2 regions of the Achromobacter sp. FW305-C-30-7 genome follow, and region 1 is predicted to be linked to the other one. Evidence: riboswitches for the same ligand, from Rfam matches in the RefSeq annotation. Region 1 holds a riboswitch; the other holds the start of a gene.
What was found. A riboswitch is a leader RNA that binds a small molecule or an ion and turns the genes downstream of it on or off. The one in region 1 is predicted to bind manganese.

Region 1 (10,996 bases):
GAAAGCCCTGCCAGACCGGCGTGTAGTAATTGACCAGGTTGCTGAATTGGTAGTTGTCGGACGCCTTGAACGTGGCGCCCATCCCCATTTCCTTCCAGGAGGCGATTTCCAGGGAATTGCCGTAGACCTGGCCTATGGTGTGCTGACGGCCCAGCCGCAAGTCGCCATAGCTGTCATGGGCCAGCCCCACCCAGGCGGCGTAATTGAAGAGGCGATCGTCGTCGGCCCGCTTGCCCGACGAGGGATCGAAGCCGCTTTTCAGCTGGAAGCGGGCGTTCCAGCCGCCGCCCATGTCTTCCGCCCCCGTCATGCCCCACAGCGAGTCGGTCAAGCCGCCGTTGAGCAGCCCGCTATGGCTGCCCTGCCCCGACACCTTGGTGACGGCCACGCCCGCGTCGACCACACCGTACAACGACAGCCCCTGTGCGGTATCGGCGCCGCGCGCCGCCAGGGGAAGAGCCAGGCCGGCCGCCATCAGCGCGGCAAAAGTAGCGATTCTCATGCGTTTCTCCTGATTGCGCGGCGGGCATGTGCCCGCCGCGGTCCTCATCTACTTATTGCCAGCCATAACGGCGGACCCAGATTCCCTTCAACAACTGCGTCAGCGTGCAGTAGGCCAACAGGATGCCCACCAGCCAGGGGAAATAGCTCCATGGCAGCGGCTGCAGCTGGAGGTATTCCGCCAGCGGCGAGAACGGCAGCAGCAGCCCCATCGCCACCACCATCAAGGTCATGCCCATCAGCGGCCAGGCGGCGCGGCTTTGCAGGAACGGGATCTTGCGCGTGCGGATCATATGGACGATGAGCGTCTGCGACAGCAAGCCTTCGACGAACCAACCCGACTGGAACAGGGTCTGGTGTTCCGGTGCATTGGCCTGAAATACGTACCACATGAGCGCATACGTAGCGATATCGAATATGGAACTGATCGGACCGAAAAACACCATGAAGCGGCCCAGGCCGTCAGGGTCCCACTGCTGGGGCTGCTTCAACAACTCTTCGTCGACATTGTCGAACGGAATCGCCGTCTGGGAAATGTCGTACATCAAGTTCTGCACCAGCAGATGGATAGGCAGCATCGGCAGGAACGGCAGGAAGGCGCTGGCCACCAGGACCGAGAAAACGTTGCCGAAGTTCGAGCTGGCCGTCATCTTCAGGTACTTGAGCATGTTGCAGAAGGTCTTGCGGCCTTCGATGACGCCATCCTCCAGCACCATCAGGCTCTTTTCCAGCAGGATGATGTCGGCCGCCTCTTTCGAGATATCGACCGCCGAATCGACCGAAATGCCCACGTCCGCCGCCCGCAGGGCCGGGGCATCGTTGATGCCGTCGCCCATGAAACCCACGGTGTTGCCCTGGGCCCGCAGGCTGTGCACGATGCGCTCCTTGTGGGCCGGCGTCAGGCGTGCGAACACATTGGCCTCGCGCACGGCCGCAGCCAGTTGCGCCTCGTCCATCGCCTCGATCTCGGCGCCCAGGTAGACCTTGCGCACCTCGAAGTCGACCTCGCGGCAGACTTTCTGGGTTACCAGTTCGACATCGCCCGTCAGCACCTTCATTTCGATGCCGGAATTCCTGAGCGCCTTGAGCGCAGGAGCGGTGGATTCCTTGGGGGGATCCAGGAAAGCCATGTACCCAACCAGCACCAGGTCGGACTCGTCGGCCACGCCATAGGTTTGCTGAGTGGGCGGCATTTCCTTGACGCCTACCGCGATGACGCGCAGGCCGTCCCGGTTCAGCTCCGCCGTCACGCGGCGGATGTCTGCCCGGCGGGCATCGGTCAGCAGATGCTCTTCGTGGCCCACGCGCAGGCGGGTGCAGGCCGACAGCATTTCTTCCAGCGCGCCCTTGCAGATCAGTTCATGGTGTTCGCGGCCGTTCTCGGTCTCGTTCACCACCACCGACATGCGGCGCCGGGAAAAGTCGAAGGGGATTTCGTCGACCTTGCGGTACTTCGCCGCCAGATCGAGCTTGCGCTCGACCTCGGCGTGCTGCAGCACCGCCACGTCCAGCAGGTTCTTCAAGCCGGTCTGGTAGTAGCTGTTGAGATAGGCGTAGGCCAGCACATCGTCGCTGCTGGCGCCATACACATCCGTGTGGCGTTCCAGCACGATGCGATCCTGGGTCAGGGTGCCGGTTTTGTCGGTGCACAGCACGTTCATCGCGCCCAGGTTCTGGATGGCATCCAGCCGCTTGACCACCACCTTGCGGCGCGACATGCGCACCGCCCCCTTGGCCAGCGTGGCCGTGACGATCATGGGCAGCATTTCGGGCGTCAGGCCCACGGCGATGGCCAGCGCGAACAACAATGCCTCCATCCAGTCGCCTTTGGTAAAGCCGTTGATCAGCATGACGATGGGCGCCATGACCAGCATGAAGCGGATCAGCACCCAGCTCACCCGGTTGATGCCTTGCTGGAACTGGGTCGGGGCTCGGCTGGTCTGCGTGACGCGCCCGGCCAGCTGGCCGAAATAGGTGCGCGAGCCGGTGGCCACCACCAGGGCGCTGCCGGAGCCGCTGACCACATTGGTGCCCATGAAGGCCATGTTCTCCAGTTCCAGCGCGTTGGCGGTGTCCGTGCGCTGCGTGGCGTATTTTTCGACGGGCAGGGATTCGCCCGTCAGCGCGGCTTGCGCGATGAACAGGTCCTTGGCGCCCAGGATGCGGCAGTCGGCGGGAATCATGTCGCCGGCGGACAGGAGCACCACGTCGCCCGGCACCAGTTCCGTCAGCGGCGCCTCCACCTGGCGCGAGCCGCTGACATGCAGCGTCACGCCAAAAAAGCGGCGGGCGTCGCCTTCGGCCTGGGTGGCGGGATCGCTGCGCAGCACGGTGGCGGTGTTCTGCACCATGGCCTTGAGCGCCTCGGCGGCGCGGCTGGAGCGCTGCTCCTGCGCAAAGCGCAACACGGTGGAGATGAGCACCATGGCGCCGATGATGAACACCGCCGTCCAGGACTGGTCGTCCGGGACGGCCATGTGCACGTCGGTGAGCCAGGACAGCGCCGCCAGCGCGGTCAGGAGCAGGTTGAACGGATTGCGGTAGGACAGCCAGAGATGGGCAGGCCAGGAGAGCGGCTTTTCATGGTCGACCTCATTGGCGCCGTAGCGTTCGCGCGCGGCCTGTGCCTGGGCTTCCGACAGCCCGCCGCGGCTGCTGCCGAACAGCGCGAACACGGCGCCGAAGTCCATCCGCGACAGGTCCAGCATCTGGCGGTTGGCGTGGCGCGCGGTGTCGGAGGCTGCGGCGGCGGCCGCTGCGCCTTGTTCGGGCAGGGGCGAGCGGCGGAAGTGCCTTGCGGTTTGCCGCAGGCCAGCCGCGGACGTAAAGAAGGACTTGAGGAACTTGAACATGGGAGTGCTCCGGTTGTACGTATCGTTGTCGGAGACACGGACGACCCTGCCCGCCGCGCCCGCGCGCAGGCAGCAGCAGGCCGCGGCTTTCGCGCAGAAAGCCGTCAAGCCGCCGCGTACAGGCGTGCGCAGGCGCCGGAGCAATGTTGCCGGTGTCCGGATCGCATGAAATGCGCCGGGTGCGGAAAACGGAAGGGAGCTAGCGGGGGAATCGATACCGGCGGCAAGGGCGCACAAGGCGTGGGCCAGGCCGGGGATTCTTGGCTGCGGACTCCGTACGGGCCAGGATGACTATCCTGCCTGTCGGCTCGCAGCGAGTAGACAGATCAGACAGGCATGCCGGCGCCGCGCACTGGGCGCAATCGAGGCTCGGGGTCTAAGGCACTAGGCATGATCTCTCCTGTGGAATGAATCGGCTGCCGTCAGGCCAGCGCGGCTTGCGCGGCGGCTTGCGTGGCTTGCGCGCCGAAATGGACGTGGCGCACGGCGGGATTGGCGCTCAGGCGGCGCGCCTGCGACATCAGTTCGCCGCGCAGCTCCGGCGGGCAATTGACGGTGATGCAGGCCGATGCCATGCCAGGATCCCGGCCCTGGTCGATCTGCACTTGCGAGACGTCCAGGCCGGCGGCGCTGAAGTCCAGGCAGATCTGCTTGCGCAAGGCGCCCAGCTCGTCGCGCGGACAGATGACCGTCAGGCGCGAAGTGCCGCGGCGGCGGCCCAGGGCGGTGGCGCGGTCCACGCCGGCGCGGCGTAGGAACAAGTCGAAGAAACGCATAACGACCTCCATTGCAAGAATGGGGAGCGTGATCGCGAATACGCGCGCACTCGCGCGGCGCTCGGCGGACTGGCACGGGCAAACGTGCACGAACGCTGACGCTGCGGATGGCGGCGGTTCTGGCGGTTTACGTTGGGGAGGTTCCCGGCAAGCCGCTGGCTTGCGCGATTGCCCGGGCTTGCGCCTGGAGCTTGGGATACAACCGCAACCTGTTCAACAGGCTGCGGCAGACGGAGTTCTGCGTGGACCTGTTAAACAGCGACGTCGATGCAAGATCGACTACTTTCGCCGGAATCGGTATTCACGAAGACTGCTCCTGGGATGGATAACAGGCAGGATTTTACGCGGGTTTCCACTTATGGACAAGGTTTTTGCCGCCAAATCGGACTTGAATGCCGCAAAAACCGGCGCGGGGCCGCAGCCCCGCGCGCAAACCACTGTCAGACGTAGAAATGCCAGCCCAGATAGGCGGCGAACACCGCATACAACCCGCCCACCGCCGACAAAGCCGGCACGCTCATGGCCGAGCGGCGGAAACGCAGCCACAGGAGACCGATGGACAACATGGTGAACAGGCCAGCCGCCAGCAAGGGCGCGTCCAGCAGCCACGGCGTCATGAATATCCCCAGCGCGCTGGGTATGGTCGCCTGGATCATCATGGCGCCCGAGATGTTGGCCAGCGCCAGCCGCTCCTTGCCCTGGCGCACCCAGATCAGCGCGTTCATGATTTCCGGCAACTCGGTCGCCACCGGCGCCAGCAACAGGGCGGCAACGTGCGGCGACGCGCCCATGGCTACGCCCAACAACTCGATCTGATTCACGAACACATGCGATGCGCCGGCGATGACCACCAAGGCCAGCAGCGTCTGCGCGACTGCCCAGAACATGGCCGGGTCTTCATCGCGGGGGCGCAGCTTCAGCGGTTCCAGTTCCTCGGCATCCAGGCTGGCCTCGTCGCGGCTGAGCTCTCGCTTGACGTAGAGGCCGTAGGTGGCCAGGAACAGGATGCCCAGCCAGGGCTTCCAGGCAAAGGCCAGCAGACCCAGGCCCACCTTGAAGATGAAGATGCCCATGAACCAGGCCTGGTCGCGGGCCAGCCGGCGCTGGTCCGCGTTGATACAGTCCGCCTGCGTGGCCTGCCCGCGCCGAGCGCGCCACAGGGCCAGGCCGACCACCGCGTACGCCAGTGTCGCCAGCACCAGCGGGCCGCCCATGGCCGCGCCGACGCCTATGTCTTTTTGCTCAGGGGTTTCGCCGAACACAACGGCCATGAAGGTCACCGCGCTTTCCGGCAAGGCGGTGCCGAACGCGGCAAGCACGGTGCCGGTGGCGGTGGCGCCGAGCTGAAAGCGATGGCCGACCCATTCAACGCCATTTACGAAATATTCGCAGGCGAAGTAGATCACTGCCGCTGACAGGAAAAACAGGAACAGGGTGAGAAACATATAGGCGAGCCGGACGAGCAGAAACCAATTGGCGCGACGTCGCGGCTCGCCCGGCTGGGGTGAACGCAACGCGGCCAAAGGTCTCGCCTGGCTGGTCCATGCGGCGGGCTTGCCGACATGCATGGAACCGCTACTAGCGCCATGGAGTTCTAGCGGCTGCTGCGCAGCGCTGAACCACCAAGTCTGTTGACGCTAGCTCCTTTGAGGGGACAAAGGATGGCTACTCCCCAATGACAGAGCGGCGATTGTAGCAGCTTGCCCATCGGTATCCAGTGAATTCCGCGCAGGCCGCGTGGGCTGTTGCATCCGGGGGATGGCGGGTAAAGTAAACGGCATCCTCACCCTGCCGGGGTTCGCGCCCCAGTCCGCCATGAGCCTGCCTCCCGACGACATTGCCCCCTACGCCGCACGGCGCCAACGCCTGATGGAGCAGATGCGCGCCGATGGCGGCGGCATCGCCATACTGGCGACCGCCCCAGAGGCCACGCGCAACCGCGACGCGGAGTATCCGTACCGGCACGACAGCGATTTTTTCTACCTGACCGGGTTCACCGAACCCGGTGCCTGGCTGGTGCTGAGCGCGGGTGCGACCGACCGCGCCATACTGTTCTGCCGCCCGCGTCACATCGAACATGAAATCTGGGAAGGCAAGCGTTTCGGCCCCGAAGCGGCGGCAGCGCATTTCGGCTTTGACGACGCGCATCCGCTCGATGCGCTGGACGAGCTGATGCCCGCGCTGCTGCAGGACCACGCCACCCTGTACGCGCCCTTGGCGGGCGACAAGCGCAGCGACGGCCGCCTGCACCGCTGGCTGGCCGCGGCGCGCGAAGCCAGCCGCGGCGGCCATGCGCCGCCCTCCCGCCAGCAGGACGTCCGCGCCCTGCTGGCCGAAATGCGGCTGATCAAGGACGCCACCGAAATCGCGGCGATGCGGCGCGCGGCCAAGATCTCCGCCGGCGCGCATGTGCGCGCGATGCGCGTCGCCCGTGCCGGCATGCGGGAGTACGAGATCGAAGCCGAACTGCTGTACGAGTTCCGCCGCCACGGCGCGCAATCGGTCGCCTACAACAGCATCGTGGCCGCGGGCGCCAACGCCTGCGTGCTGCATTACCCGGCTGGCGAGGCGACGCTGCGCGACGGCGATCTGGTGCTGATCGACGCGGGCTGCGAGGTCGACAGCTATGCCAGCGACATCACCCGGACCTTTCCCGTGAACGGCCGCTACAGCGGTCCGCAACGCGCCCTGTACGATCTGACGGTGGCCGCGCAGGATGCCGCCGCCCAAGCCACGGCGCCGGGCCGCAGCTTCAACGACGGCCACCAGGCCGCCCTGCGGGTGCTGGCGCAAGGCATGCTGGACCTGAAGCTCTTGAAGGGTTCCCTGGACGGCGTGCTGGAATCCGGCGACTACAGCCGCTTCTATATGCACCGCACCGGCCACTGGCTGGGCCTGGACGTGCACGACGTGGGCGACTACCGCCAGCCCGGCCCGGCCCATGGCGCCGAACGGCCCTGGCGCAAGCTGGAAGCGGGCATGATGCTGACGATCGAGCCCGGCATCTACGTGCGGCCCGCCGACGACGTTCCCGAGGCGTATTGGAACATCGGTATCCGTACCGAGGACGATGCGCTGGTCACCGACGAAGGCTGTGAACTCATCACCCGCGGCGTGCCGGTGCAGGCCGGGGAAATCGAAGCGCTGATGCGCGAATAGGCAGGCAACGCGCCTGGCCCGCGCTAGAAGACGTAGCCGTCCAGCCAGCCCATGGCGATCCAGGTATAGACCACCACCATGGCGATGGCGAACATCGAGACGATGGCGCCGACCAGGCAGGCCAGGATGGCGACCAGCACCGGCCCCCAGCCGGTCCGGGTCGGCCTGCCCAGGCCGTCGTTATAGAGACGGTCGAATTTCTCGTCCGGCATCAGCGAGAACACCGCGCTCTCGATGAAGCCGTCGACCATGGGAATGAACACCAGGAAGAAAGCGGGGTTGTCGTACCAGACGGGATAGAAACTGAACGCGCAGAACAGGCTGACCAAGGTGTACGCGGTCACCAGCCAGGCGTGGCGCCGGCCCAGATACCACCAATGCGCCCCCACCGCCCCGAACAGGCAGGCCAGCAGCCCTACCGCGACTTTGCCGCGCGGGCGGCGGGCGGTAACGGCGGACAGCTGAGAGGAAGCCTGGAGCTGCGTCATATCGATCGACCGGAAAGGGAACCACGGCGCCAAGACGCGCCGGCTGCTGCGGATTGTAGTGGACGGTTAAAATCCGGGCATGACTTCATCCGCCTTCGACATAGCGATACTCGGCGCGGGCCCGGTGGGCCGGGTGCTGGCCCTGATGCTGGCCCGCGTGGCGCCGGACCCGGCGCGCATCGCGCTGCTTGCAAGCAGCGCGCCCGCTCCGGCCGCGCCGTCGGCGGCGGTGCCCGCCACGGATCCCCGCGTACTGGCCATGAACCACGGCAGCCGGGTGCTGCTGGAATCGCTGCATGCCTGGCCCGAGCGCTCGGCCGACATCCGCAACATCCATGTGTCGCAACGCGGCAGGCTCGGACGCACCCTGATCCAGAACACCGATTTCGGCGTGCCGCAGCTGGGCAGCGTGGTCGCCTATTCCGGCCTGCACGCCAAGCTGGATGAATGCGTGGCCGCCTGTGGCGTCACCGTGCTGCAGGGCCCGCCCGCCCGGATCGGCCGGCAGGATGCGGACGGCGTGCGCGTCGAACAAGGCGACGCGACGCTGCTGTGCCAGGTCGCCGTGCAATCCGACGGCGCGGGCGCGACCGACCTGCGCCGCGACTACGACCAGCACGCCGTGCTGACCACCGCCCACGCCACCCTGCCGCGCCGCGGCTGGGCCTGGGAACGCTTCACCGCCGAAGGGCCGTTGGCGCTGCTGCCGCACCCGCAGACCCCGGACGCCTATTCGGTGGTCTGGTGCAGCGCCCCCGAACGCGCCGCCGAACTGGCCGCGCTGGACAACGCCGCCTTTTCGCGGGCGCTGTCCGCAGCGTTCGGCGACCGCCTGGGACGGCTGTCCAGCCAGGCGCCGCGGCATGTCTTTCCGCTGGCGCTCAGCGCCCGCCGCGCCCAGGTGCACGGCCGCGTGGCGGCTATCGGCAATGCGGCGCAGACCCTGCATCCGGTCGCGGGCCAGGGCCTGAACCTGGGCCTGCGCGACGCGGCCCGCCTGGCCCAGACCCTGGGCGGCTGGCTGGCCCATCCCGACGCCAATCCCGGGGCCGCCCTGGCGGAATTCGCCGGCGCGCGCCACCTGGACCGCTTCATCACCGCCGGCCTGACCGATCTGATGCCCCGCATCTTTTCGACCGGCCTGGCGCCGGTAGAGCACGCCTGCGGCCTGGCCTTATTGGGGATGGATCTGGCGTCCCCTCTGCGCGCGCCGCTGGCGCAGCATTTGCTGCAGGGTTTTCGCGCCTGAATTCCACCCGTTCCGTCCCGATAAAAGGGGCGGATTGTCTGTTTTCGCCTTCCTCTGTTACGAATTGTTCTCCCGGTGACAAAGGGGGTGCGATCGAGCCGGTTAAAATGTGAGCATGCGCATAGGTCAATGGACCCTACCCAACAACGTGCTGGTCGCGCCCATGGCGGGCGTGACGGACCGTCCTTTCCGCCAGCTTTGCAAGAAGCTGGGGGCGGGCTATGCCGTGTCGGAAATGGCCGCCAGCAATCCCAAGCTATGGGATAGCGTCAAAACCTCCCGGCGCCTGAACCACGACGGCGAGATCGCCCCCATTTCCGTGCAGATCGCCGGCGCCGACCCCGCCATGATGGCGGAGGCGGCGGTGTTCAACGCCAGCAAGGGCGCCCGGATCATCGACATCAACATGGGCTGCCCGGTCAAGAAGGTCTGCAACGTGGCCTCCGGGTCGGCGCTGCTGCGCCATGAAGACCAGATCGCCCGCATCCTGGACGCGGTGGTGGGCGCCTGCGCGCCCCTGGACGTGCCAGTAACGCTGAAGACCCGTACCGGCTGGGACCGCGAAAGCCGCAATGCTTTGCGGGTGGCGAAAATGGCTGAAAACGCCGGCATCGCTGCCCTGACCCTGCATGGGCGCACCCGCGCCGACCTCTATACGGGGGAGGCGGAATATGACACTATCCGCGCCGTCAAGGCCGAGCTGAAAATCCCCGTTGTCGCCAACGGAGATATCACGACGCCCGAAAAAGCCAAGCACGTCCTGGATTACACTGGCGCCGACGCGGTCATGATCGGCCGGGCGGCTCAAGGCCGTCCCTGGATTTTCCGCGAAATCGACCACTACCTGCGCACGGGCGAAACACTGGCCCCTCCCTCCTATGGGGAAATGCGCGAGCTGCTGCTCGAACATCTCGACGACCACTACCGGTTCTATGGCGAGCACACCGGCGTACGCACGGCGCGCAAGCACATAGGCTGGTATCTGGACGGCCTGCCGGGCGCGGATTCGTTCTGCGCCCGCATGAATCTGATCGACAACACCCGCGACCAGTGGCGGGCCGTGTCGGACTGGTTCGATCTCATCTCGCGCGACGGCGGACCCCATCCGGCGCCAGTCGCAGAAGCCCTGCTGGCGGCATAACCGCCTCAACACCAACATAAAAATATCTGTACTCAAATGAGCAAGAAAGATGTCCTGGAAGAATGCGTGCGCGCCAGCCTGGAGCGCTATTTCGAAGACTTGGGCGAATCCGAACCCCACGACATGTGGGACATGGTGATGCGCTGCGTGGAGCGCCCGGTGCTGGAAGTGGCGCTGGAACGCTCGGGCGGCAACCAGTCGCGGGCATCCGAAATGCTGGGCATCACTCGCAACACCCTGCGCAAGAAGTTGCTGGCGCACAATATCCAGGTATAGCTTTCGCGCGCGGGCGGCAGGCGCATCGCGCCGCCCGCTCCCCCCAGATTTCCCATCCGACCTGAACGAGAAAGGCGCTCCCGCCCCACTCCCGTCCCTCACCATGAAAATCGAAACCGCCCTGCTTTCGGTGTCCGACAAGACCGGCATCGTTGAATTTGCCCGCGCCCTGGCCGCGCGCGGCGTGCGCCTGCTGTCCACCGGCGGCACCGCCAAGCTGCTGGCCGACTCCGGCCTGACCGTCACCGAAGTGGCGGCCCACACGGGTTCGCCCGAAATTCTCGATGGCCGCGTCAAGACGCTGCACCCGAAGATCCATGGCGGCCTGCTGGCGCGCCGCGACAGCGCCGAACACATGGACACCATCAAGGCGGCGGGCATCGACCGCATCGACATGCTGGTGGTCAACCTGTATCCGTTCCGCGAAACCGTGGCCAAGCCGGACTGCACCTTCGCCGACGCCGTCGAAAACATCGACATCGGCGGCCCGGCCATGCTGCGCGCGGCGGCCAAGAACCACGGCACCGAAGCCGGCGGCGTCACGGTGGTGATCG
Region 2 (10,996 bases), on a different contig from region 1:
GAATTTCCTGCTATTCATCACGGATCAGCAGCGCGCGGACCATCTGGGCAGCTATGGCAATGCCATGCTGCGCACGCCGGAACTGGACGCGCTGGCGGGGCAGGGCTGGTCAGCGGACCGCTTCTATGTGGCGTCGCCCATCTGCATGCCCAACCGCGCCACCCTGATGACCGGCCGCATGCCCTCGGTGCATGGCGTGCGCCACAACGGCATTCCGCTGTCGCAGCGCGCCACCACCTTCGTTGACCGCCTGCGCGGCGCGGGCTATGCCACCGCGCTGATCGGCAAGTCGCATTTGCAGAACATGACCGGCAAGCCCGCGATCTGGCCGCCGGCGGGTGATGGCGCTCGCGGCGAGGCCTGGACCGCCGAGCCCGGCAACTACGACCAGGAATGGGGGCCGCTATGGCGCACGGATCCCAGGCATGACCTTGACATGCCGTTCTATGGCTTCGAGCGCGTGGCGCTGGCGGTGGACCACGGCGACCAGGTTTGGGGCCACTACGAGCGCTGGCTGGCGCGGGAACACCCCGAAGCGCGGCGTCTGTGGGGCCCTGAACACGCCTTGCCCGCACCTGGCTTTGTGCTGACGGAACATCACCAGGCCTGGCGCACCCGCGTGCCTGAGGAATGCTCCACCACCGCGTACGTCGGCGACCAGACCATCGCGCAGCTGCGCGAGCATGCCGCCAGCGGCAAGCCTTTCTTCATTCAGTGCTCATTTCCCGATCCGCACCATCCCTACACGCCTCACGGCAAATACTGGGACATGTACCAGCCTGACGACGTGATCCTGCCGGAATCTTTCCATGCCAGCGCCGCGCCGGGCCATCATCCGCCGCCGCACGTGGCCTGGATGCACCAGCAGCGCGACCAGGGCAAGGCCGTCAAGCACACGCCTGCGATCTTTGCCTGCACCGAGCGCGAGGCGCGCGAGGCGATTGCGCTGAACTACGGTTCCATCAGCCATATCGACGCCACGATAGGCCGCGTTATGCAGGCGCTGCGCGAGAACGGGCTGGACGACAACACCGTCGTCATCTTCACCAGCGACCACGGCGATTACTTCGGCGACCACCAATTGCTGCTCAAGGGGCCGATCCACTATCAGAGCCTGATACGCACGCCGTTCATCTGGCGCGATCCGCAGGCAGCTCCGGTCTCGCCGCGCAGCCAGGCGCTGTGCTCCACGGCCGACATCGCTGCCACCGTGCTGGCGCGCGCCGGCCTGCCTGCCTACAACGGCATGCAGGGCGCGTCCCTGCTACCCCTCATGTCTGGCGAGGCCGACACCGTGCGCGATGCGGTGCTGATCGAGGAAGAGGGTCAGCGCACTATGTTCGGCTTTCCCGGCCGCACCCGCATGCGCACCTTGCAGACCGCGCGCCACCGTCTCAGCGTCTATGCCGATGCGGCCTGGGGCGAACTCTATGACCTGAGCGAAGATCCCCACGAGCTGCGCAATCTGTGGGACGACCCCGCCGCCAGCGCGCTGCGCGCCGAATTGCTGCTGGAGCTGTCGCGCAGCATGATCCGCCACGCCGAGACCAGTCCGCATCCCAGCGCCATTGCCTGATGCCCCGCAACGGCGCCGGCCTCGGGGTCGGCGCCACCCAGGAGAAAGCATGATCAAGTCCTTGCTGTTCTGTACGGCGCTGCTTGCGGCCGGAACCTCGGTTGCCATGGCGTCCGACTACCCCGCGCGTCCCGTCCGCCTCATCGTCAACTTCCCGCCCGCCGGTCCGCTGGACCTCGAAGCCCGCGCCATCGCCCAGCACGCGGGCAAGATCCTGGGCCAGACCATCGTCGTGGAAAACCGCTCTGGCGCTTCCGGCAATATTGGCGCCCAGTCCGTGGCCCAGGCAGCACCAGACGGCTACACGCTGCTGATGACGCTGGACACGCTGATGACCGTCAATCCCTACATCTTCAAGGGCCTGGACAAGGACGTCACCCAACGGCTGGAACCGCTGAGCCTGGCCGGCTCCTTCGGCCTGGCCCTGGCGGTTCGTCCCGAGCTCGGCATCAACACGCTGGACGAATTCCTGCGCTACGCCAAAGCCAATCGCATCACCTATGCCTCCGCCGGCTATGGCAGTCCCGGCAACCTCGCCTTCGAAAAGCTCAGGCTCGCAGCTGGCATGGAAGTCGCGCACGTGCCGTATCGCGGCAACGCTCCGGCTGTGAATGCCTTGCTGGGCGACCAGATACAGGCCGCTTTTCTTGCCACGCCTGGGGTCCTGCCGCATGTGCGCGCGGGCAAGCTGAAAGCGCTGGCGGTATCGGGCAAGGAACGCGACGCCGACCTGCCTGAAGTCCCCACCGCGGCGCAATCGGGCGTGGCCGGGCTGAAGAACTATGACGTGTCGTTTGCATTCCTGGTGATGGCGCCCAAGGGGACGTCCAAGGAAATCGCGCGGGTCTGGGAAGATACGCTGGCCAAGGTCTATGCCATGCCGGAGTTCCAGCAGAGCATGGCCGTGCTGGGCATGCGCGGACCGTTCGCGGGCAAGGCGCAGGCCGAGGCGTGGGTGGACAGAGAGGCGAAAGGTTGGAAGGAGGTGATCGAGAAGGCGGGGATACGCGGGGAATAGCGCTGTAACACACCTGTCGGCAGGCTCTGCTAGACTGCCTTTACTCTTTGGGGAGTAGCCTCCCCGCGGCCAGTTCCGCGGGGGCTTGCGTCAACATTCTTGGCTACTCCGGCCATGGCGCAAGCAGCATTCACGCTTGGCGAGACCACGGATTTTTCGCGCGACGCTGGGCGGCGCGGAGGATCCGTGCCGTTTCCGCCCAGTTGGATCTTTCCTCAAATGAATGCCATCGCCATCATCGTTCTCGCGTTCGCCATGTCCACGGACGCCTTCGCCGCGGCCATCAGCAAAGGCGCCGCGCTGCATAAACCCCGATTTCCGGAAGCCCTGCGCACCGGGCTGATCTTCGGTGTGATCGAAGCCATCACGCCAGTGATAGGCTGGGCGCTGGGCTCCGTTGCGGCCAGGTATGTGGTTGCCTGGGACCATTGGATCGCCTTCGCGATGCTCTGTATCCTGGGCTTGCTGATGATACGCAACGGCCTCAAGCAAGAGGACGAAGACGCCGCGCCCGTCACCCGCCATTCTTTCTGGCTGCTTGCCGCAACCGGCTTCGCCACCAGCATCGACGCCATGGCCGTGGGCGTGGGGCTGGCATTCGTCGACGTGAACATCGTGGTCGCAGCCATTGCCATCGGACTGGCCACTACCCTGATGGTGACGATAGGCGTGATGCTGGGACGCGTGCTGGGCAGCGTCGCGGGCAAGCGGGCCGAGATCCTGGGCGGGATGGCGCTGATGGGGATAGGGGCGGCGATTCTTTATGAACATTTGAGCGCCGCAGCCGCCTGAAGAAAAGGGAGCCCGGAAGAGTGCGGCGCGGCGGCGCCGCCTCTGCGATTCCGGTCAGGCGGCGTCTTCCGGGCCGTCCGCTCGGCAGAACGTGATCTGAAAACTGCCCGGTAGTTCGAACGCCACATGGTGCCGCACCTGCGGCTCTATCAGCACTTGCTGCCCGGCCGTCAGCACCGCTACGGCGTGCGGCGGATCATCCAGCGTAAAGCGCAATACGCCGGCGTGCACCTTCAACAAGCCCCAGGTGCCGGCCTTGGTCGTGTGCGCCGTGAGCAAGCCGGCCGGCAGGTTGTCGGGCGTGAACACCGGACTGTCGCGGTAGGGCCGCACGCCTTCAGGCAGCGAGTCGGGCAGGCTCGGCAGATCTTGGCGCTGCTGCCACACGCTCCACAGCTTGGCCGCGATGCGTTCGGCCATGGCGTCGGCTTGGGCTTGCAAGGCCGGCCGGCCGAGCCCGGCGGTGACTCCATGGAACAGGGCCAGCCAGCGCTGGAACAGAGGCCATGAAAGATCCGGGATGCGCGCATGCGCGGGAATAGGCGCGCCCTTGAAGCGGCGCGTGCCCAGCAGCAGCGCCGACCAGAAATCGCACAACAGGTCCAGGTGGTGGTCCCAGTCCGCCACGCGGGAATTGAATATCGGACCCAGCGTTTGGTCCCGGCGCACTTGCGCATAGAAGCGGTGCACCAGTTGCCGGATGTCTGCTTCGGTGATTGGGAGCGCAGCCGGAACTGGCGCAAGGGGAGAGGTGGATTCAGGCATGGGAGCAGGGCAGAGGATCTGCCTGCATTCTCCGGCGCGCAACGTGGTAACGCCGATGACTAAAGTCATTGGCGCCGATGCGAGGATCATTGCGGGCCGCTGCGCGGCCCAGCCGTTAGAACGGCCGCTTCGCCGTCGTCGCCAGCCTGGCCAGAGGCGCCGAGTCATGCACTGCCCATTGGCGGCGCTTGCCGCTGATGTAGCCCTGCGTCTGCCAGTCGTTGAGCAGGCGGCTCAAGGTTTCGGCGCGGATGCCCAGGTGAGCGGCAAGCTGGCGTTGGTTCAGCGGCAGCGTCAGCGCGGCGCCCTGGCGCTCATGCAGGCCCATGAGGTAGTTGGCCAGCCGCTCGGGCGCCGAGCTGGAAGTCATCCAGTCGACCTTGTTCACCTGGTCGTACAGGCTCTTGCTGAGCGCGGCCAGCAGCTTGAGCGCCAGATCCGGCCAGCGGCGGCAAGCATCGTGCAACTGTCGCCGGCCCAGGCGCCAACCCAGCAGGGCGCTGCGGGCGCGAGCCTGCATGGGGTAGCGGCCGTGAGGCATGAACATGGCCGCTTCCGCCATCAACTGGCCCGGCTCGAAGACCCGGAATACGCGTTCGTCGCCGTTGTAGCTGTAGCGCATGACCTCGGCCTGGCCGCTTTCTATCAGCACGTAGCTGGAGGCTTCGTCGCCTTCGCCAAACAGGATCTGCCCTGCCTCGGCCCGCAGCGGACTGGCGCCGCGCAGCAGGTCGGCCGCGACTTCCTGGTCCATGCCTGGGGGCAGGCCGTGCAGCAGCGGATGTCTTGCCAGCAATGCCACTACGGCCGCGCCGGCCAGATTGATATTTGTCATTCTGGGTCTTTCAGTGTGAATGGGAGAATCTTAAACGATAACAATTCTTATTTGAAACTCAATGAACGACTTGCACATGCGCCGCCGCTTCTGCGCGGCTGCCCTGGGAACTGCGCTTTTGCCCGCGGCGGGAACCCTGCGTGCGGCATTGCCGGATCGCCGCACCGTCCTGACGCTGGCAGGCCCCGGCGCCGTGGTCAGCTATCCCCTGATGCACATGGCGGCCACCAGCGCGCTGGCGGATCACGCCGGGCAGCTACGTTTCCGCCTGTGGCAGACGCCGGATCAACTGCGCACGCTGCTGGTGAACGGCGAGCTGGACTTCAGCGCCGCTCCCAGCACGCTGCCGGCCTTGCTGCACAACCGCGGCATGCCTGTGCGCCTGTTGAATATCTCCGTATGGGGCATTCTGTGGCTGGTCAGCCGCGATCCGGCGGTGCGGACCTTCGACGATCTGGCCGGCCGCGAACTGGTGGCGCCTTTTCAGCGCGATCTGCCGGCCGTACTGCTGGATACTCTGCTGGAAGCGCATGCCGCGCGCGGCCTGGCGCCGGTCGCCTTGCGCCGTACCCGCGATGGACAGGACGCCATCGCGCTGATGCTCAATGGCCAGGCAGGGCAGGCGCTGCTGGTCGAGCCCATGGCCTCGCTGCTGTTGTGGCGGGCTGAACAGACCGCAGGGGCGCCGGCGCTGCATCGCGGCCAAAGCCTGGAACAGGCCTGGAGCGCCGCCTTTCCCGCGCAGCCCACGCTGCCGCAGGCCGGCGTCATGGCGGCGGCCCGCGTGGCGGGCGATGCGGCTTTGTGCCGCGCCGTGGACCAGGCCTACGCCGCCTCCGCGCGCTGGTGCGTCGAACATCCCGCCGACTGCGCCGCGCTGGTGCGCGAGCATCTGCCGCATCTGCCCCTGGCGGCGATCGAGACCGCCATTCGCGGCACGCGCCTGCAGACCCGCAGCGCCCGCGACGCGCGCCCCGAACTGGAGGCACTGTACCGCCTGCTGGCCGGCCGCTTTCCGCAAGCCATCGGGGGCGGCCTGCCACCCGTCGGCTTCTACGGACCATGAGGGTCCGATGAAAACCTATTCCAAAGGTCCTGCCGTCGGTGCATCTGCGCGGACCTCGCGCGCCTGGAGCGCGGTCGGCGTGCTGCTGCTTTTGCTGGCCTGGCATGTGGCTGCGCGCCAGCTCGGTCCGCTGCTCATGGCCACGCCATGGGAAGCGCTGCGCGCTGTCGTTCCGCTGGTGCGCAGCCCACAGTTCTTCGCCAACGCTGGCGTCAGCCTGATGCGCATCGGCATAGGGGTGCTGGCGGGTGCGTCCATTGGCTTCGCGCTAGGCGTGCTGGCCGGACATAGCGCGCGCTTGCGCGGCTTGATCGAACCGCTGCGCTGGCTGCTGATGGCCATGCCGCCGGTGGTGGTCGTGGTGCTGGCCATGCTGTGGTTCGGCCTGGGGTCGCCCATGGTGATCTTCATTACGACGCTGATGATGGCGCCCGGCATGTACGTCAACACGGTCAAGGGCATGCTGCACGTGGACCGCAAGCTGATCGAGATGACCCACGTCTACCGTTATGGCCCCTGGCTGCGCCTGCGCCATCTGTATCTGCCGGCGCTCAGCGCGCCGCTGCTGGCGGCTCTGCTGATCGCTGCCTGCGGCGGCGTGCGGCTGGTGGTGATGGCCGAAGTGCTGGGCGCGGAGAATGGCGTGGGCTATGCGCTGGCCAACGCCCGCAGCACCTTCGACACCGCTGAACTGTTCGCCTGGGTCCTGCTGATCCTGGGCCTGGTGGCCTTGCTGGAATTCGCCTTTCTGCAACCCTTGCAGCGCCGGTTGGGCCGCTGGATGGAGCCCAGCCATGCTTGAGATGCAATCGCTGTCGCTGCGCTACGGCGCGCAGACCGTGCTGCAGGACGTGAACCTGCGCCTGCGCCCCGGCGAACGGTTGGGGCTGATCGGCCCCAGCGGCGCCGGCAAGAGCAGCCTGCTGCGCCTGGCGGCCGGCCTGGTCCGTCCCAGCGGCGGAACCTTGCGCAATGGCTTTCGCCACCCCCTGCTGATGTTCCAGGAACCGCGCCTGTTGCCGTGGCGGCACGCGCTGGACAACGTCGCCTTGCCGCTGCGCGGGGCCGGACACGCGCCGCGCCAGGCTCGCGCCCTGGCCGCGCAATGGCTGGCTCGGGTGGGGCTGGACGCCGCCATGCAGTCCTGGCCGGGCGAGCTGTCCGGCGGCATGGCGCAGCGCGTCGCGCTGGCCCGCGCCCTGGCGCTGACCCCAGACCTGCTGATGCTGGACGAGCCCTTCAGCGCGCTGGACCCGGCGTTGCGCCGCCAGCTCGCCGCTTGCTGCGGCGAGGAACTGGCCCGCAGCGGCGCGGCCTTGCTGTGCATCAGCCACGACCCAGGGGAACTGCTGGGGCTGGTCGACCGTTGCGTCATGGTGCATCGGGGGAACGTCACGCCCATCGCTTTGGAGAGTCCGCTGGAGTCTTCCGGCAATGGCCCGCCGGGCGGCATTCGCAACACCGACGCGGAACGCTTGCGCGAGCTGCTGCTGGCGGCGGGCGGGCAGCCCTGAAGCATGCGTCCAACCCGATTTCCTGTTTTTCGATAGCGGACTCTCCATGAATACCTATCCTTTTCTGCTCGTCTTGCACCTGTGCGCCGCCTTCGTCTTCGTGGGCACCGTGACCTTCGAGGTGCTGTTTCTGGAACCGGTGCAAAAGCGCCTGCCTGCCGACGTGCGCCGCGCGCTGGGCGGCCAGCTTGGCCCGCGCGTGCGCGCCGTGGTGCCCTGGGCGGTAGCCGCGCTGTACCTGGCTGGCCTGGGCATGGCCTGGCAGTACCGCGGCGCGCTTGCCAGCCCCGGTAGTTCGTCCTTTGGCCTGCTGCTGTCGATCAAGATCGCGCTCGCCGTCAGCGTGCTGGTCCATGTGGTCACGGCCATGACGCTGGCGCGGCGCCAGCGCCTGCACAGCGCGCTGCGCAGGCGTGTGCACCTCAGCGTCTTCTGTCACATGGTCGGCATCGTCTTGCTGGCCAAAGCCATGTTCCATCTGTCCTGGTAACCCAGCCCATTCAGCTCTACGCGGAAGCATTCCCATGACGTCCCCCGTCCTGCGCCAACTGGCGTCCAGCCTCACTCTCAGCGCCCTCGGCCTGTCCACCGCCCTTGCCCAGGAAGCCGGCCAGCTCCGCGTGGCCCCGGCCAGCCAAGCCGTCCCCTCGCTGGCGCCCGTGGTCGTATCGGGACAATCCCTGACGCGCGCCCTCGACCCCGGTCCGCAGCAGGCCGAGGCCGAACTGCAGACCGTGCCCGGCGGCACCAATCTGGCCCAGCCGCAGCAGGAGGTACGCCTGATTACCCTGCGCGACGCGCTGGACTATCAGCCCGGCGTCATCGTGCAGGAATTCTTCGGCGGGCTGGATCAACCGCGCCTGAACATCCGCGGTTCGGGCATCCAGAGCAATCCCTTGAGCCGCGGCATCCTGCTGATGCAGGACAGCCTGCCGCTCAACGATGCCGACGGCTCCTTCATCATCAGCCTGCTGGAACCGCGAAACGCCGGCCTGGTCACGGTGCGGCGCGGTGCCAACGCGCTGTCGCCGGGCGCGACCACGCTGGGCGGGGAGGTGGATTTCCAGTCTCTCACCGGCACCCAGAGCGACGTCATCCGCCTGGGAACCGGCAGCTTCGGCACCCGCAATCTGACGCTATCCAAGGGTTTTGAAAGCGAGGGCGTGGATGGCCGCTTCAGCTTCGGCTATGACAAGTCCGACGGCTACCGCCACCATTCTTCGTCCGAGCGCTCAAGCTTCCAGGGCAACCTGGGCTTTCGCCGCGGCACCTTTGAAAACCGCACGTACCTGTCCTACACGGACCTCAAGTTCGATATTCCCCAACCCGTGCCCAAGGCCCGCATGCTTCAGGATCCGCGCAGCGTGCTGGGCGACGGCACTACGCCGCTGGACCTGGCCAACAATGTGTACAAGCGCGATCCGCACCGCGACACCAGCCAGTTCCGCATCGCCAACCGCAGCTATTGGGGCACGGACGCGCTCAACCAGACCGCGGGCATTTATTGGCAGCGCACCAACGATGACTTCACCAATCCCCAGGTCGCCAACGTCACGGACGGCGATACCTACGGCCTGGTTTGGCAATTGGCCGGCAAGGCCGGCAGCGTGGATTACCGCGTCGCGCTCGATTGGCAGCGCAGTGACATGGACCGCGACTTCTACGCCATACGACCCGCCGACGGCCGCCGTCTGCAACGCTTCGGCGCCTATGACCTCAAGGCCGAGAACCGCAGCGCGCTGGTTGGCCTGGATTGGCATGTGACGGAACAGTTGAGCCTGATCGGCGACCTCAAGTACACCCAGGCCGTGCGCGACGCGCGCGAACGCAACAGCGGCAAGACCCTGGATCAGGACTGGAACTACGCTACGCCGCGCCTGGGCATCATCTGGCAGCCGGCCGCCGCCCAGCGCTGGTACGCCAACATCAGCCGCAGCAACGAAGCCCCCACCTTCTGGGAAATCGTCAATGGCGAAGTGCCCGCGCCCATGAACCCGGCCACCGCGGTCACGTCCATGAGCAAGCTCGACCTGCAGCGCGCACTTACTTATGAAGTCGGCGGAGACGGCACGGTCCTCGTCGCTGGCCGCGACCTGAACTGGACCGTGTCCCTGTACCGCAGCAACGTCGAAGACGAACTCATGTCCGTCACCAACGCCAACGGCACGCCGGCAGGCACTTACAACTACGCCGGACGCACCCGCCACCAGGGCATCGAAGCGGGCATCAACGGCAGCCTGCCCGCGCCAGGCGATGGCCTGTTCGACTATCGCATCGCCTACACATTCAGCGACTTCCGTTTCCGCAGCGGCGAGTACCAGGGCAACCGCATCGCCGGCGTGCCGCGCCACTTGCTTAGCGCGGAGGTGATGTATCGGGTGGGCGGATGGCGCTTCGGTCCCAATCTGCGCTGGCTGATGAGCGATACCGAAACCAATCACGCCAATGCGCCGGGCACGCAGCAGAACGCTTACGCGCTGCTGGGTTTCAAGGTCGCCTACGAGCACGACGCGCACTGGAGCGGTTACGTGCAGGCCGACAATCTGACGGACAAGACCTATGCCAGCAGCTACGCCATCCGCAATACGGCGACGCCCGCGATGCCGATCTTCCTGCCCGGCAACGGCAGGTCGTTCAGCGCAGGCGTGGCGTATCGCTTCTGAGCGGAGAGCTACCCGCGGGCGCACCCGATCAGCGCCGAGCGCTGGTCGTCGAAGTTGCGGCACTCGGATTTGAGCCAGTCGGAAAAGATCCGGGTGCGCCGCTCTTCAGGCCGGCGCGACAGCAGCACATAGCGCGCCGGCGCGGGCGCGTGCTTGCCGAACACGTCGACCAGCCGTCCGCTGCGGATCTCGTCGTAGACCATTGCGCTGCGCCCGATAGCCACGCCCTGATGATTCAGCGCGGCGCCGATGGCCAGGCTGGCCAGGTTGAACTGAGGGCCCTCCAGGTGGCGGATCCATCCGGGCCGGTGCGCCTGCATCCAGGTGCGCCACTCGATGAACTCCGCAGCCCCGACCCAAGGCGAGGCGTCGTGCAGGAACTCGACGCCATCGATGGACTTGCCGGCGCGAAACGCCGGGTGCGCGGCCAGGTACTCGGGCGTCGCGACCACCAGCAGATACTCGTCCAGCAAGGCATCCGCTTGCACATGGCTGTAGTGCGCCGGGTCATAGCGGATGGCGATGTCTATGTCTTCCTCCTCCATCAGCTTGCGGTCCAGCGGCTGGAACTCCGCCTTCAGCCGCACCGACACATCCGGCTGCAATCGATGAAATTCCGTCAGGCGCGGCATCAACCATTGCAGCGCGAAGGACGGCAGGCAATTGACCTGCAGCGCGGACGCCGGCAGGCCCAGCCGCTCGATTTCCTGCTGGATATCGGCAAGCGCGCGGCTGACCGTCGCGAATAGCGTTTCGCCCTTGGACGT

Region 2: linked by a shared signal. The riboswitch ahead of mntP (manganese efflux pump MntP) and the one ahead of AC3WOB_RS20965 (sodium:calcium antiporter) in region 1 are both predicted to bind manganese.

What each region holds. Positions count from the first base shown of each region.
Region 1 is NZ_JBYSYI010000006.1:242,438-253,433, reverse strand. It holds gene AC3WOB_RS20980 (porin) at 1-502, opposite strand, end outside; gene mgtA (magnesium-translocating P-type ATPase) at 555-3,353, opposite strand; gene AC3WOB_RS20970 (hypothetical protein) at 3,776-4,129, opposite strand; gene AC3WOB_RS20965 (sodium:calcium antiporter) at 4,570-5,574, opposite strand; yybP-ykoY riboswitch at 5,627-5,816, opposite strand; gene AC3WOB_RS20960 (aminopeptidase P N-terminal domain-containing protein) at 5,945-7,288, shown strand; gene AC3WOB_RS20955 (TM2 domain-containing protein) at 7,312-7,776, opposite strand; gene AC3WOB_RS20950 (UbiH/UbiF/VisC/COQ6 family ubiquinone biosynthesis hydroxylase) at 7,856-9,025, shown strand; gene dusB (tRNA dihydrouridine synthase DusB) at 9,141-10,166, shown strand; gene AC3WOB_RS20940 (helix-turn-helix domain-containing protein) at 10,203-10,442, shown strand; gene purH (bifunctional phosphoribosylaminoimidazolecarboxamide formyltransferase/IMP cyclohydrolase) at 10,546-10,996, shown strand, end outside.
Region 2 is NZ_JBYSYI010000002.1:760,767-771,762, reverse strand. It holds gene AC3WOB_RS10505 (sulfatase family protein) at 1-1,576, shown strand, start outside; gene AC3WOB_RS10500 (Bug family tripartite tricarboxylate transporter substrate binding protein) at 1,626-2,594, shown strand; yybP-ykoY riboswitch at 2,632-2,807, shown strand; gene mntP (manganese efflux pump MntP) at 2,814-3,386, shown strand; gene AC3WOB_RS10490 (TehB-like domain-containing protein) at 3,441-4,076, opposite strand; gene AC3WOB_RS10485 (Crp/Fnr family transcriptional regulator) at 4,267-4,986, opposite strand; gene AC3WOB_RS10480 (substrate-binding domain-containing protein) at 5,048-6,052, shown strand; gene AC3WOB_RS10475 (ABC transporter permease) at 6,060-6,854, shown strand; gene AC3WOB_RS10470 (ABC transporter ATP-binding protein) at 6,847-7,566, shown strand; gene AC3WOB_RS10465 (CopD family copper resistance protein) at 7,613-8,056, shown strand; gene AC3WOB_RS10460 (TonB-dependent receptor family protein) at 8,091-10,229, shown strand; gene AC3WOB_RS10455 (LysR substrate-binding domain-containing protein) at 10,238-10,996, opposite strand, start outside.